DNA from 3 places in the Glutamicibacter sp. AOP5-A2-18 genome. Region 2 is predicted to be linked to each of the others. Evidence: riboswitches for the same ligand, from Rfam matches in the RefSeq annotation. Region 2 holds a riboswitch; each other region holds the start of a gene.
What was found. A riboswitch is a leader RNA that binds a small molecule or an ion and turns the genes downstream of it on or off. The one in region 2 is predicted to bind thiamine pyrophosphate.
Positions count from the first base shown of each region.

Region 1: linked by a shared signal. The riboswitch ahead of ACT3RW_RS13200 (ECF transporter S component) and the one ahead of thiC (phosphomethylpyrimidine synthase ThiC) in region 2 are both predicted to bind thiamine pyrophosphate.
Region 3: linked by a shared signal. The riboswitch ahead of thiO (glycine oxidase ThiO) and the one ahead of thiC (phosphomethylpyrimidine synthase ThiC) in region 2 are both predicted to bind thiamine pyrophosphate.

Region 1 is NZ_JBQSVW010000001.1:2,751,172-2,754,441, forward strand. Features, by position in the region: gene ACT3RW_RS13195 (ATP-binding cassette domain-containing protein) at 1-997, opposite strand, end outside; gene ACT3RW_RS13200 (ECF transporter S component) at 994-1,614, opposite strand; TPP riboswitch at 1,680-1,804, opposite strand; gene ACT3RW_RS13205 (DUF4235 domain-containing protein) at 1,879-2,130, shown strand; gene mnhG (monovalent cation/H(+) antiporter subunit G) at 2,219-2,620, opposite strand; gene ACT3RW_RS13215 (monovalent cation/H+ antiporter complex subunit F) at 2,620-2,886, opposite strand; gene ACT3RW_RS13220 (Na+/H+ antiporter subunit E) at 2,883-3,270, opposite strand, start outside.
Region 2 is NZ_JBQSVW010000001.1:2,599,161-2,602,430, reverse strand. Features, by position in the region: gene thiC (phosphomethylpyrimidine synthase ThiC) at 1-1,231, opposite strand, end outside; TPP riboswitch at 1,227-1,336, opposite strand; tRNA gene ACT3RW_RS12510 (tRNA-Thr) at 1,512-1,583, opposite strand; gene ACT3RW_RS12505 (GlxA family transcriptional regulator) at 2,221-3,162, opposite strand.
Region 3 is NZ_JBQSVW010000001.1:2,369,584-2,372,853, reverse strand. Features, by position in the region: gene ACT3RW_RS11355 (mechanosensitive ion channel) at 1-628, shown strand, start outside; gene ACT3RW_RS11350 (GNAT family N-acetyltransferase) at 712-1,185, opposite strand; gene ACT3RW_RS11345 (nuclear transport factor 2 family protein) at 1,124-1,687, opposite strand; TPP riboswitch at 1,768-1,872, shown strand; gene thiO (glycine oxidase ThiO) at 1,870-2,997, shown strand; gene thiS (sulfur carrier protein ThiS) at 2,994-3,239, shown strand; gene ACT3RW_RS11330 (thiazole synthase) at 3,242-3,270, shown strand, end outside.

The sequences.
Region 1 (3,270 bases), 150 kb from region 2:
CGACAGGAGCGAGCAAGCCACCAACGGTGAGTGCCAAGGTGGATTTACCTGCACCGTTTTCACCACGGATGACCGTTGCGGTGCCTGCGCGGACTTGTAGGTTAACCGGGCGGGTGCGCGGTGCTTGCTCAGCTCGGGCGCACACCAAGTCTTTGGCCTCCAGCAAGGTTCCTCCCGGCTGGAGTGTCACTTGTTGGATTTGTGGCAGGTAGCCGGGAACCCACAGACCGGCCGAAGCGAGTTCAGCGCGAAGCTGCTGATCCTCCATGAGCTGTTGCGGGCTCAGATCATGGGCTACTCCGCCACCTGGCTCAAGGACGATGATGCGGTCCATGTGCTGGGCCCAGACTTCCAACCGGTGTTCAACTACCAGCACGGTGGCCCCGCTGAGCTGTGCCGCATTAAGCACGGCATCGCGCAAGGGACCGATCCCCTCTGGGTCCACGTTGGCGGTCGGCTCATCAAGGAGCATCAATCCTGGCTGCATGGCCAAGATACCGGCCAGAGCCAGTCGCTGTTTCTGTCCTCCGGATAGTTCTTGGGTCCGGTGGTCAAAGGAGAGCATGCCTAGACCTACAGCGTCCAATACTTCTGGGATGCGCTCACGGATCACCTCGGGAGCTACAGCAAGATTCTCGGCCCCGAAGGCGACATCATCAGCTACCCGGCTCTGCACCACTTGGGTCTCCGGGTCTTGCTGCATCAGCCCAACCGGGCGTTGGCGAGCAAAGGCATCAGCCCCGTCAATGAGTAGCTCGCCACGCATTTGCTGCGACTCGTCGACTTCCAACAACCCCGCCAGAGCATGTAGCAAGGTCGACTTTCCCGCACCGGAAGGACCAACAAGAAGTACTTTCTGGCCGGCCTGAATATTAAGGTCTAAACCGGAAACCGCGGGAGTTGTTCTTTCGGCATGCTGCCAGCTAAAACCACGCGCAGAAATCTCGGCGCCCCGCCGAGTTTGAGCGTCAGCGCCACGGTTAGCCAGCGAACTCATTTGGCGTCCAGTTTCCCGGACTCGAGGTGAGCACGGCGGCTAGCCAGTGCGCTCAGTGCACCGGTCTTAGCCAATCCACGGGTGGCCAGCCAAGACAGCAGACCAGCGATGATCAGTCCAGAGACGCCGGTGATCAGCACGTGCAAGATCTTTAGTGATGAGGTGTATTCCACGTAGTACGCCAGGATGTAGGCTTCGGAAATACCGGCGAAGATGCCGGTGAAAAAACCTGCAATGAGCGCAACGCTCAGGTTCCACTTACGGTAGCGGAAGATGGCAAAGACCAATTCAGCACCAAGGCCCTGGACCAGCCCGGAAACGATGACGCTCAGACCGTAGTGAGATCCCAGCAATGCCTCGATAATGGCTGCCAGTAATTCGCAGAACACTGCTGCACCTGGTTTGCGGATGATCAGGGCACCGAGTACCGCTGGGAAGAGCCATACGCCAGTCAGCAGTGCAGCGGCAGGTGGGAAGGCAACAAAAGCTAGCGAGAACAGCGGCATGCCTGCGCTCCAAGCCCAGAAGATCACTCCTGAGGCTACGGCGATTACTGAGGCTACGACGATGTCGACAACGCGCCAGCTGGTTCGCTGTTTTGCGACTACTTGGTTCATGGGTGGTCCTCCTATATTTAGGAGGGGAGATGTACGGACTGATGGCATAGTGCTACACCCGTCCGCATCCGAGATGCTCGACTTCCTTCGCCGGTACTAGCCGGAGCAGGTTCGAGGGTCTGCGATCTATCGCACTCTCAGCGTCTTGGCGACTTCTTTTTTGAAGTCTGACGCTCCCCTGTCGGAAAAATTACTGCTCCCCCACCTTACCGCAGGTATGCTGGGCAGAGGAAAGATAAGTTACGACGTTGAAGCGAGGGCAATATGAACACAGTACAGAAACTTGCCACCACCGGAATTTCGATTGGCGCCGGTTTGCTCGGCAGCAAGCTAGTTGATCAGCTGTGGAAGGGCGTCACCGGAAATAAGGCTCCCCGCAAGGGTAGCGAAGAAGCTGCAGAGGCTTCATTCCGTCAGGCGCTCGGATTCGCGATCTTCTCATCGATTGTCGCAGCGACCATCCAGGTCTTGGCAGACCGTGGCACCAACAAGGTTGTCGCACGGTTCAGCAAGTAGCTAATGCTCAAGGAACGGCCCACCAATGGTGGGCCGTTCCTTTTTGTTTTGTTCAGTTTTACACTGCTCAGTTTTTCACTGCTCAGTTTTACTTTGAGTCCTTCGACTCTTCGCTAGAGACTTCAACAGACGCGGTGGCCGGTGCGTCAGATACCGTGTCCACTACTTGCCTCAGTTCATCGGCGTAGAGAGATTGTTTGGCAGCGTGCTTGGTTCGGTAACCAGCGCGCCCAATCATATGTGCGGATACGGGAGCGGTCAGTAGCTGCATCCCCCAAGCCAGGAACAATACTGGAACCACACTCCAGCTACGCAAGTGAATTGCTAGCGCGGTGAAGATCAGCAGAAAGCCAAGTACTTGCGGTTTGGTGGCGGCGTGCATCCGAGTGAGCATGTCGGGGAATGAAAGCAGACCGATACCGGCAATCAGCGACATGAGGCAGCCGGTGATCAGCAGGACGGCGACAAGAATATCGAGGAACAATTCCATTAGGCGTTCCTCTGATCCGAGACGTACCGCGACACCGTAACCGAGCCAATGAAGCCCAAGGTGCACGCAACAACGACAAACAACAGGTAGTCGGTGTGGCGGTTGAAGACCATTTCCAAGCACAACGCCACGGAAATGATCAGCAGCATCACGTCCAAGGCTAAGACTCGGTCAAGAATCGAGGGGCCCTTGGCAACGCGGATCAAGCACGCAACGGTGGCTAGACCCAGCATGATGCCGCAAATCCACATCACGATTGTCATCATTTTTTGCCTCCTACTCGACCAAGAATTGGACCGCATTCGTGCTTGATTGCTTCAAATTCATCGTGGCTACCCATCGCCATGATCACTCGACGTTCAATGTCGCGCACCGCTTCGCGGGCCCGTTCCATGTCGGATCTCGATTCGATGTTGATGTAGTGCAAGTACAGCGTTGATGAGCGCCGGTCAACGTCGATAACAAATGATCCAGGAATCAGCGTCAGTACATGTCCCACCGCGGTGACAATCAAATCCGAGTCGGTACGCAACTCCACGGCGATCACTCCACTGCGGGTTTTCTTTCCCCGGAAGATCGCCAGTCGTGCCACTTGGAAACTTGCCACAAATACTTGACCGATGAACCAGATAAACAGTTCAAAGCAGTAC
Region 2 (3,270 bases):
GAGCGATATCGGTAACCAGTGGGCCCAGTGTGTAGAAGGGCGCACCATCACACAACTCCTGCTGGCGTTCAACATTCTCCCGGACCTTATGGAATGGAATATGTCCCGGTCCCTCAACCATGACCTGTACGTCGTACCTCCAGGCCCGCTTGGTCAGCTCAGCTAGGGTATCTAGCTCAGCGAACTGCGCGGCGTCATTGGCATCAGCAATGGAGCCGGGACGAAGCCCGTCACCCAGTGAGAAAGCAACGTCGTACTGTGCGAAGATTTCGCAGAGCTCATCAAAGTGCGTGTACAAGAAATTCTCTTCGTGATGTGCCAAGCACCAGCCGGCCATGATGGACCCACCGCGCGAGACAATGCCGGTAACCCGGTTGGCAGTCAAAGGAACATAACGCAAGAGCACGCCAGCGTGAATGGTCATATAGTCCACGCCCTGCTCACACTGTTCAATGACGGTATCGCGGAAGATCTCCCAGGTCAGTGCGTTGGCTTCGCCATTGACCTTTTCCAAGGCTTGGTAGATGGGCACCGTTCCGATGGGCACCGGTGAATTGCGGATGATCCACTCACGAGTGGTGTGGATGTCATCACCGGTGGATAGATCCATGACGGTGTCTGCACCCCATTTGGCGGCCCACTGCAGCTTGGATACTTCTTCAGCAATCGAGCTGGTCACCGCAGAGTTGCCGATATTTGCATTGATTTTCACCAAGAAGGCTTTGCCGATAATCATCGGTTCAGATTCCGGGTGATTGATATTGGACGGAATGATTGCTCGCCCGGCCGCCAGCTCGCTGCGGACCAGTTCTACATCGCACTCTTCGCGAACCGCCACATATCGCATTTCAGGGGTGATCACCCCAGCTCGTGCGTAGTGCATTTGGGTTACTGTGGCCCCCTGAACTGCACGTAGTGGTGGCGCCGTGCGTCCGGCCCATTCATCGCTGGCAGTTCCTCGGCGGACCGCTGAGCGCCCGTCATCGTGCAGATTGCGTTCGCGGCCTTCATAGACCGCAACGTCTGCTCGTTCCATGATCCACGGTTCCCGAAAAGGATTCAGTCCCTGAGTTGGTTCGCTACCTGGACCACTGGTGCGATACACCCGTAGCGGTTCATTTGGCTGGCCGTTGGGGGAGTCCGCAAGTTGAATTTGCGTGACGGGAACTGAGATCCCTTCCGATTCGCGGAACGCGAGAGAGTGGGCAGGATGTTGTTCAAATTGTTCCATTGAGAAACTCACTTCCTTCGCCGGCATTACCCGGACAGGTTCAACGGTCGCGGACGGCGATAGCCCGATCTCAGCCCTTGCCATGGGGCTCCCGTGTGGTCGGAGACGACACTAGCATGAAAAAATCGGCGCACAAGAATGGGCGCCAAAATTTGACGCTAGGTCTGAGCGTTGGAAGTGGAAGATGGGGGCGAAGCGAAGTGGCAGCGGGGCCCAAGAAAATAAGTCCAGATAGACGAAAAGAGAGACAGTCTGAATGCAGATTGTCTCTCTTATTTCGAGCCCCCTGCCGGAATCGATCCGGCGACCTCGTTCTTACCAAGAACGCGCTCTACCACTGAGCTAAGGGGGCAACGAGTAAATACTCTACACAGGTTTTTGGCGATTTCAAAATCCGTAACGAGTTTGTAGCTGACGTCACAAGACCCCTACTCAAGTAGGAAAAACGCGCCAGGGGATCGGTTGCTCGATGGTGTTCTGAACGCGGGTAGTCTGCGCCGCGAAAAATGGCAGACCTCGCACATGTTGATATTTGCCTCTTTTGACTGCGAAGCATCAAGATGTACGGATGTTTTGTTGTTGGAAAAGTGATTTTCACTGACTCAAGCGGCAGGAAAGTGGCTCTTCCCAGATGAGGGTGTAGGTCGGCCGGGCGCGTCGGTCCGCAGATAGACGTCGAGGTCTCCCGACGATGGAGGTTCCTACGCCATCCATCCGAAAGACCTCGACGTGTCCGACGCTACCCCGCCGGCCGGCTTCGGCCGCCCTGACCTGACCGCCTTCGCGTCTCATCCCAATCGACCCTGATCGGGTCTGCTGATCCTCTCGACGAGAACGCAGCGACATCATAGCCACCCAACCCCGACCGTCCGGGAAGCCGGGGCACGTCGCATGGCCTGTGCTGCGGGCGTGTCGAGTGGGGCGTCCAGAGGCGACGCAGGAGCGTCGACGCGACGTGCTGAGAGGTGGTTCTAAGGCATGGCGATAGGTCAGGAACGGCGTCGCTCCCTGCGCAGGAGGGAGCGCAGAGTCTCGGCGTTCGCGTAGCCGACCCGTAGCGCGATCTCGGCGGAGGTGAGGTCCGTGGTTGCTGAGAGGTGCCGAGCTCGTTCGATGCGAAGCCGTTGGACGAAGCCGAGCGGAGTGAGGTTGAGCGCCGCACGGACTCGTCGTTCGAGGGTGCGCCGGCTGGTGCCGAGCGACTGCGCGACGAAGGCGACGTTGAACGGTTCGTCCAGGCGGGCGCGCACGAAGCGTTCGAACTCGACGACGATCGGGTCCTCGTGCCGGAGATGTTCGTAGGCGACGAAGGCAGCCTGCGACGGACGCTCGTCGATGATGAGGAGCTTGGCGACATGTTGGGCCAGGTCGGGGCTGATCGATCGCACGAGTGAGAGCGCGAGGTCGATGTGGGCGAAGGCGGCGCCGGCGGTGACGAGGTTCCCGTCGACCACGACCATGGTGTCGAGATCGAGGGCGACGGTCGGATAGCGCTTCAGGAACTCCGGCCCCAGGAACCAGCTGGTCGTCGCCCGCCGATGATGCATCCGTCCGGTCTCGGCGACGGCGAACACGCCGGTGCACGCCGCGGCGATCCGGGTGGTCGCCTCGTCGAGGCGCCCGAGCGAGGCGATGACCGAACGAGCATCTCGGCTCTGGAGGGCGTCGTTGGTAGCGGCGGCCGTAAGGGTTCCAAGCGCAGGGACGACGACCACGTCGAACTCTCCGGACTCCGACAGCGGGTGGTCCACCGACAGGGTCATCGATGCCGTCGTGGTCACTCGCCGTTTCGGTCCGAGGATGGCGAGTTCGATCGGGTCGATCCGCGGGTCGACATCGCCGCGGGCTCCGTCGGCCACCCGCACGATGTCGATGATCGACGCGATAGCCGAACCGAAGCAGCCGTCGATCGCGATCAGTCCAATACGCATGACGTAAACAATAGCAATACTGCCGTATACGCCACTTCTCACATGCCCTTTTTCGTCATAGACTGAACTCGCTTCACCAAGAAACCTCGACACCTAGGAGAACCCCTC
Region 3 (3,270 bases), 230 kb from region 2:
GCAGGTCATCATGGCCCTTGCACTATTGGCAGTTGGCGTATTGATCGCTAAGTTCGTAGGTCAGCTACTAGAAACCACCCTTCAGGGTGTGGGCACTGACCGTGTAGTTGCTGAGTGGGGCGTAGTCCCAGACGGCAAGAGCGCATCGGGAATCATCGCTGGAATCGTCAAGATCGCCATTATTCTGTTCTTCGGCGTGATGGCAGCACAGATGCTGAACTTCCCAGCAATAACCAACATCCTCAATGAAATTCTGAGCCTTGGTGGCAAGATCCTCTTCGGCGCAGCAATCATCGCGGCAGGTTTTGTTATTGCCAACGTGATCGGCAAGTTCTTGGGTGAAACCACGGCTTCGAAGATCATCCGATACACCGCGATCGCTTTGTTCGTGGCAATGGGCCTGAAGTACATGGGCATCGCTGACTCGATCATCAACATGGCCTTCGGCGCAATTGTTATCGGCGCAGCTCTTGCAGCAGCGCTGGCCTTCGGCCTCGGCGGACGTGACGCAGCGGCTCGTACGCTGAACAAGATTGATACCGACAAGGTGGTCTCCAACGAACCAGGTTCGGTACCGCCGGCTCCGCCAGCACCACCGACGACTCCACCTACGACGCCGGGTATCTAACCACCTAGATCAAAACAGCAGGGACAAATAGAAAGTCGTGGAATCCTTTTAGGATTCCACGACTTTTCTGCGTGTCATTAAACTTACTCAGTTAGGTTCAACGGCAACGGAACTACAGACGACACGGGATCATCACGAAGACGTGCGTAAGTGAAAACATCAATACGCTCACCGTCGATCAGGAATTTGCCCCGCTCAACACCTTCACGCAGAAAACCATTCCTTTCAGCGACGTGCCGGGAGCCTGGGTTATTTGCGCGTAACCCTAATTCCAAGCGGTAGATGTCTTGCTCCTCAAAGAGATAATTCGCCAGGGTAGCCACAGCCCGAGTAGTCAGCGACTGCCCTCTAAATGCCTGATGCATCCAATACCAAATCCATGCATTCTTATTACTTGAATCTAAGGTGCCGCAAACTAAGCCGATCAATCGCCCGTTCTTCGTGATGGCCAACGGACATTGACGTCGCCAATCAGCTAGTAGGGCGCCAACATATTTACGGGCGTTTACGGGCGTTTGCGGGAGTGCTGGCCTCACCTTGACGATGCATTTCTGCATCAGAGGTAAAGGCTTCAAAAACCGCGTCGGCATCTGACACCCTGAGCTTTCGAACGCTAATTTCATCGCCGGTATTTTCTACTTGCGCATTGGTGGTATCGCGTTCTTTGTCGGTTGCCGTTGCGCTCAGTGTTCCTTGGTGAAAGAGCATTTGCCAGCGGCCCTGATCGTGGAACCACAGGGAAGTGCGATGACTTGCCCTGTGACCGAAGGTGGACCACCGGAGCAACACAAGGTTTGTTGACAGTTGTGTACCAACAGGGTCATGAACCTGTCCTGCGCTGCCACCAGAATCCTCAGCGACCAACAATCTAAGAATCTGTTCTCGGTTGTAGGTACGTCCGCTGGCTCCAATCTCACCAAAGTTCTTGTGCAATAGAAGACTCAGCTGGTCAGGGTTGTTGCGAATCGTAGGAGACAGTAGCTGCTGCTCAAACTCAACGATGGTTTCCAACAACGTGGAACCAGCAACCAATTCAGCGGGATACTTCGGAAGCGACATGTTTGTAAGTACATCACAGAAGATGACGGAACAAAGTCCGCCGTAGTTCGCTTTTATGAGCTGGGTCATGCTTATAATCGCAACATCTCCGCGGGAGCCTGAATCGACCAGGCTGAGAGGGCACTGAGCCGACCGCTATACCTGATGCGGGTCATGCCGCCGTAGGAAGGAAGCGTGCGCCTATGCATGTCAACATCGTTGGTGCCGGAATCATCGGCCTAGCCACAGCGTTTGAGCTCAGCTCGCGCGGGCACACTGTCTGCATTATTGATCCTTCACCCGGCCAAGGCGCCAGCCATGCTGCCGCAGGAATGTTGGCGCCGGCAGCAGAAACCGTCTGGGGCCAAGGACCACTGCATCAGATGTTGGCCGCCTCCAACAAGAGCTATCCAGATTTTGTGAACAGGATTCAAGCGATCTCGGGCCAGCGTCCCGACTATCTGACAAGCTCAACCTTGGTGGTAGCGGCAGAACCCGCGGACCGTGAAGCCCTACACGAGCTGGTGGAATTACAAACTTCCTTAGGCCTGTCAGCTCAAAAGCTGTTGCCCAGCCAAGCGCGAAACCTAGAGCCTGCGCTGGCCAGAAACATTGCTGGTGCGGTGCTTTGCGAGGATGATCATCAAATTGACCCTCGCTCGGTGGTACGAATTCTTCTGGAGTATTTCCAGTCGGATCTCGTGCTTGAACAGTGTGTTGAAGTGATCAAGGATGACAAGAATCAAACCACGGCCGTGCTGACGTCTTCAGGTACAAGACTGGAAGCAGAGCAAACAATTCTCTGTACTGCCCTAGGAACGGTTAGGGGAGTTCAACCAGCTCCCGTACGCCCGGTTTATGGTGACATCCTGCGGATCCAAGGCCCACCCGGCCCTGCATTAGTGACCCGAATTATTCGAGGCATCGTGCACAGAGAAAATGTCTATCTGGTTCCGCGCAAAGACGGAAGTCTTGTTCTCGGAGCCAGCGTGCGCGAAGACGGGAATCCACAAGTCAACGTTGGCGCCATGTACAACTTGTTGGATAACGCTCGCAGACTTGTTCCCGGCATCTCTGATTGCTCGCTGAACGAGGTCATTGCCAGAGCTCGTCCTGCAACTGCCGATGACCGCCCGCTAATCGGTCGTATAGATCCAGGGCTGGTGATCTCCACCGGCTATTCACGTCACGGAGTGCTACTCAGCCCGTTGGGATCAACGCTCACCGCTGACCTGACAGAAAACCTGCCGGCCAGTGCGATGCTCAAGGACGTTGACCCGCACCGTTTCCCTACCTACTCATCCGACACACTTTTGGAGCAAAGTTCATGACTTCAATCAGCATCACGGTTAATAACCAACCCGTTCAGGTGGACGCAGGATTGTCCCTGCGTGAATTCATCGCCAGACACATCGGCAAGGAACTCGACAACGATTCCAAAGCCATTGACGGTAGCAAACTTGGACTGGCCGCCGCGGTCAATGGGACAGTGGTGCCGCGCAGCTCATGGAACGGATTTGCAGTGCAGAGCGGACACACAATCGAACTCGTCACGGCAGCACAGGGAGGCTGAACATGGAAGCGCAAGAGATAACAGAACTTAA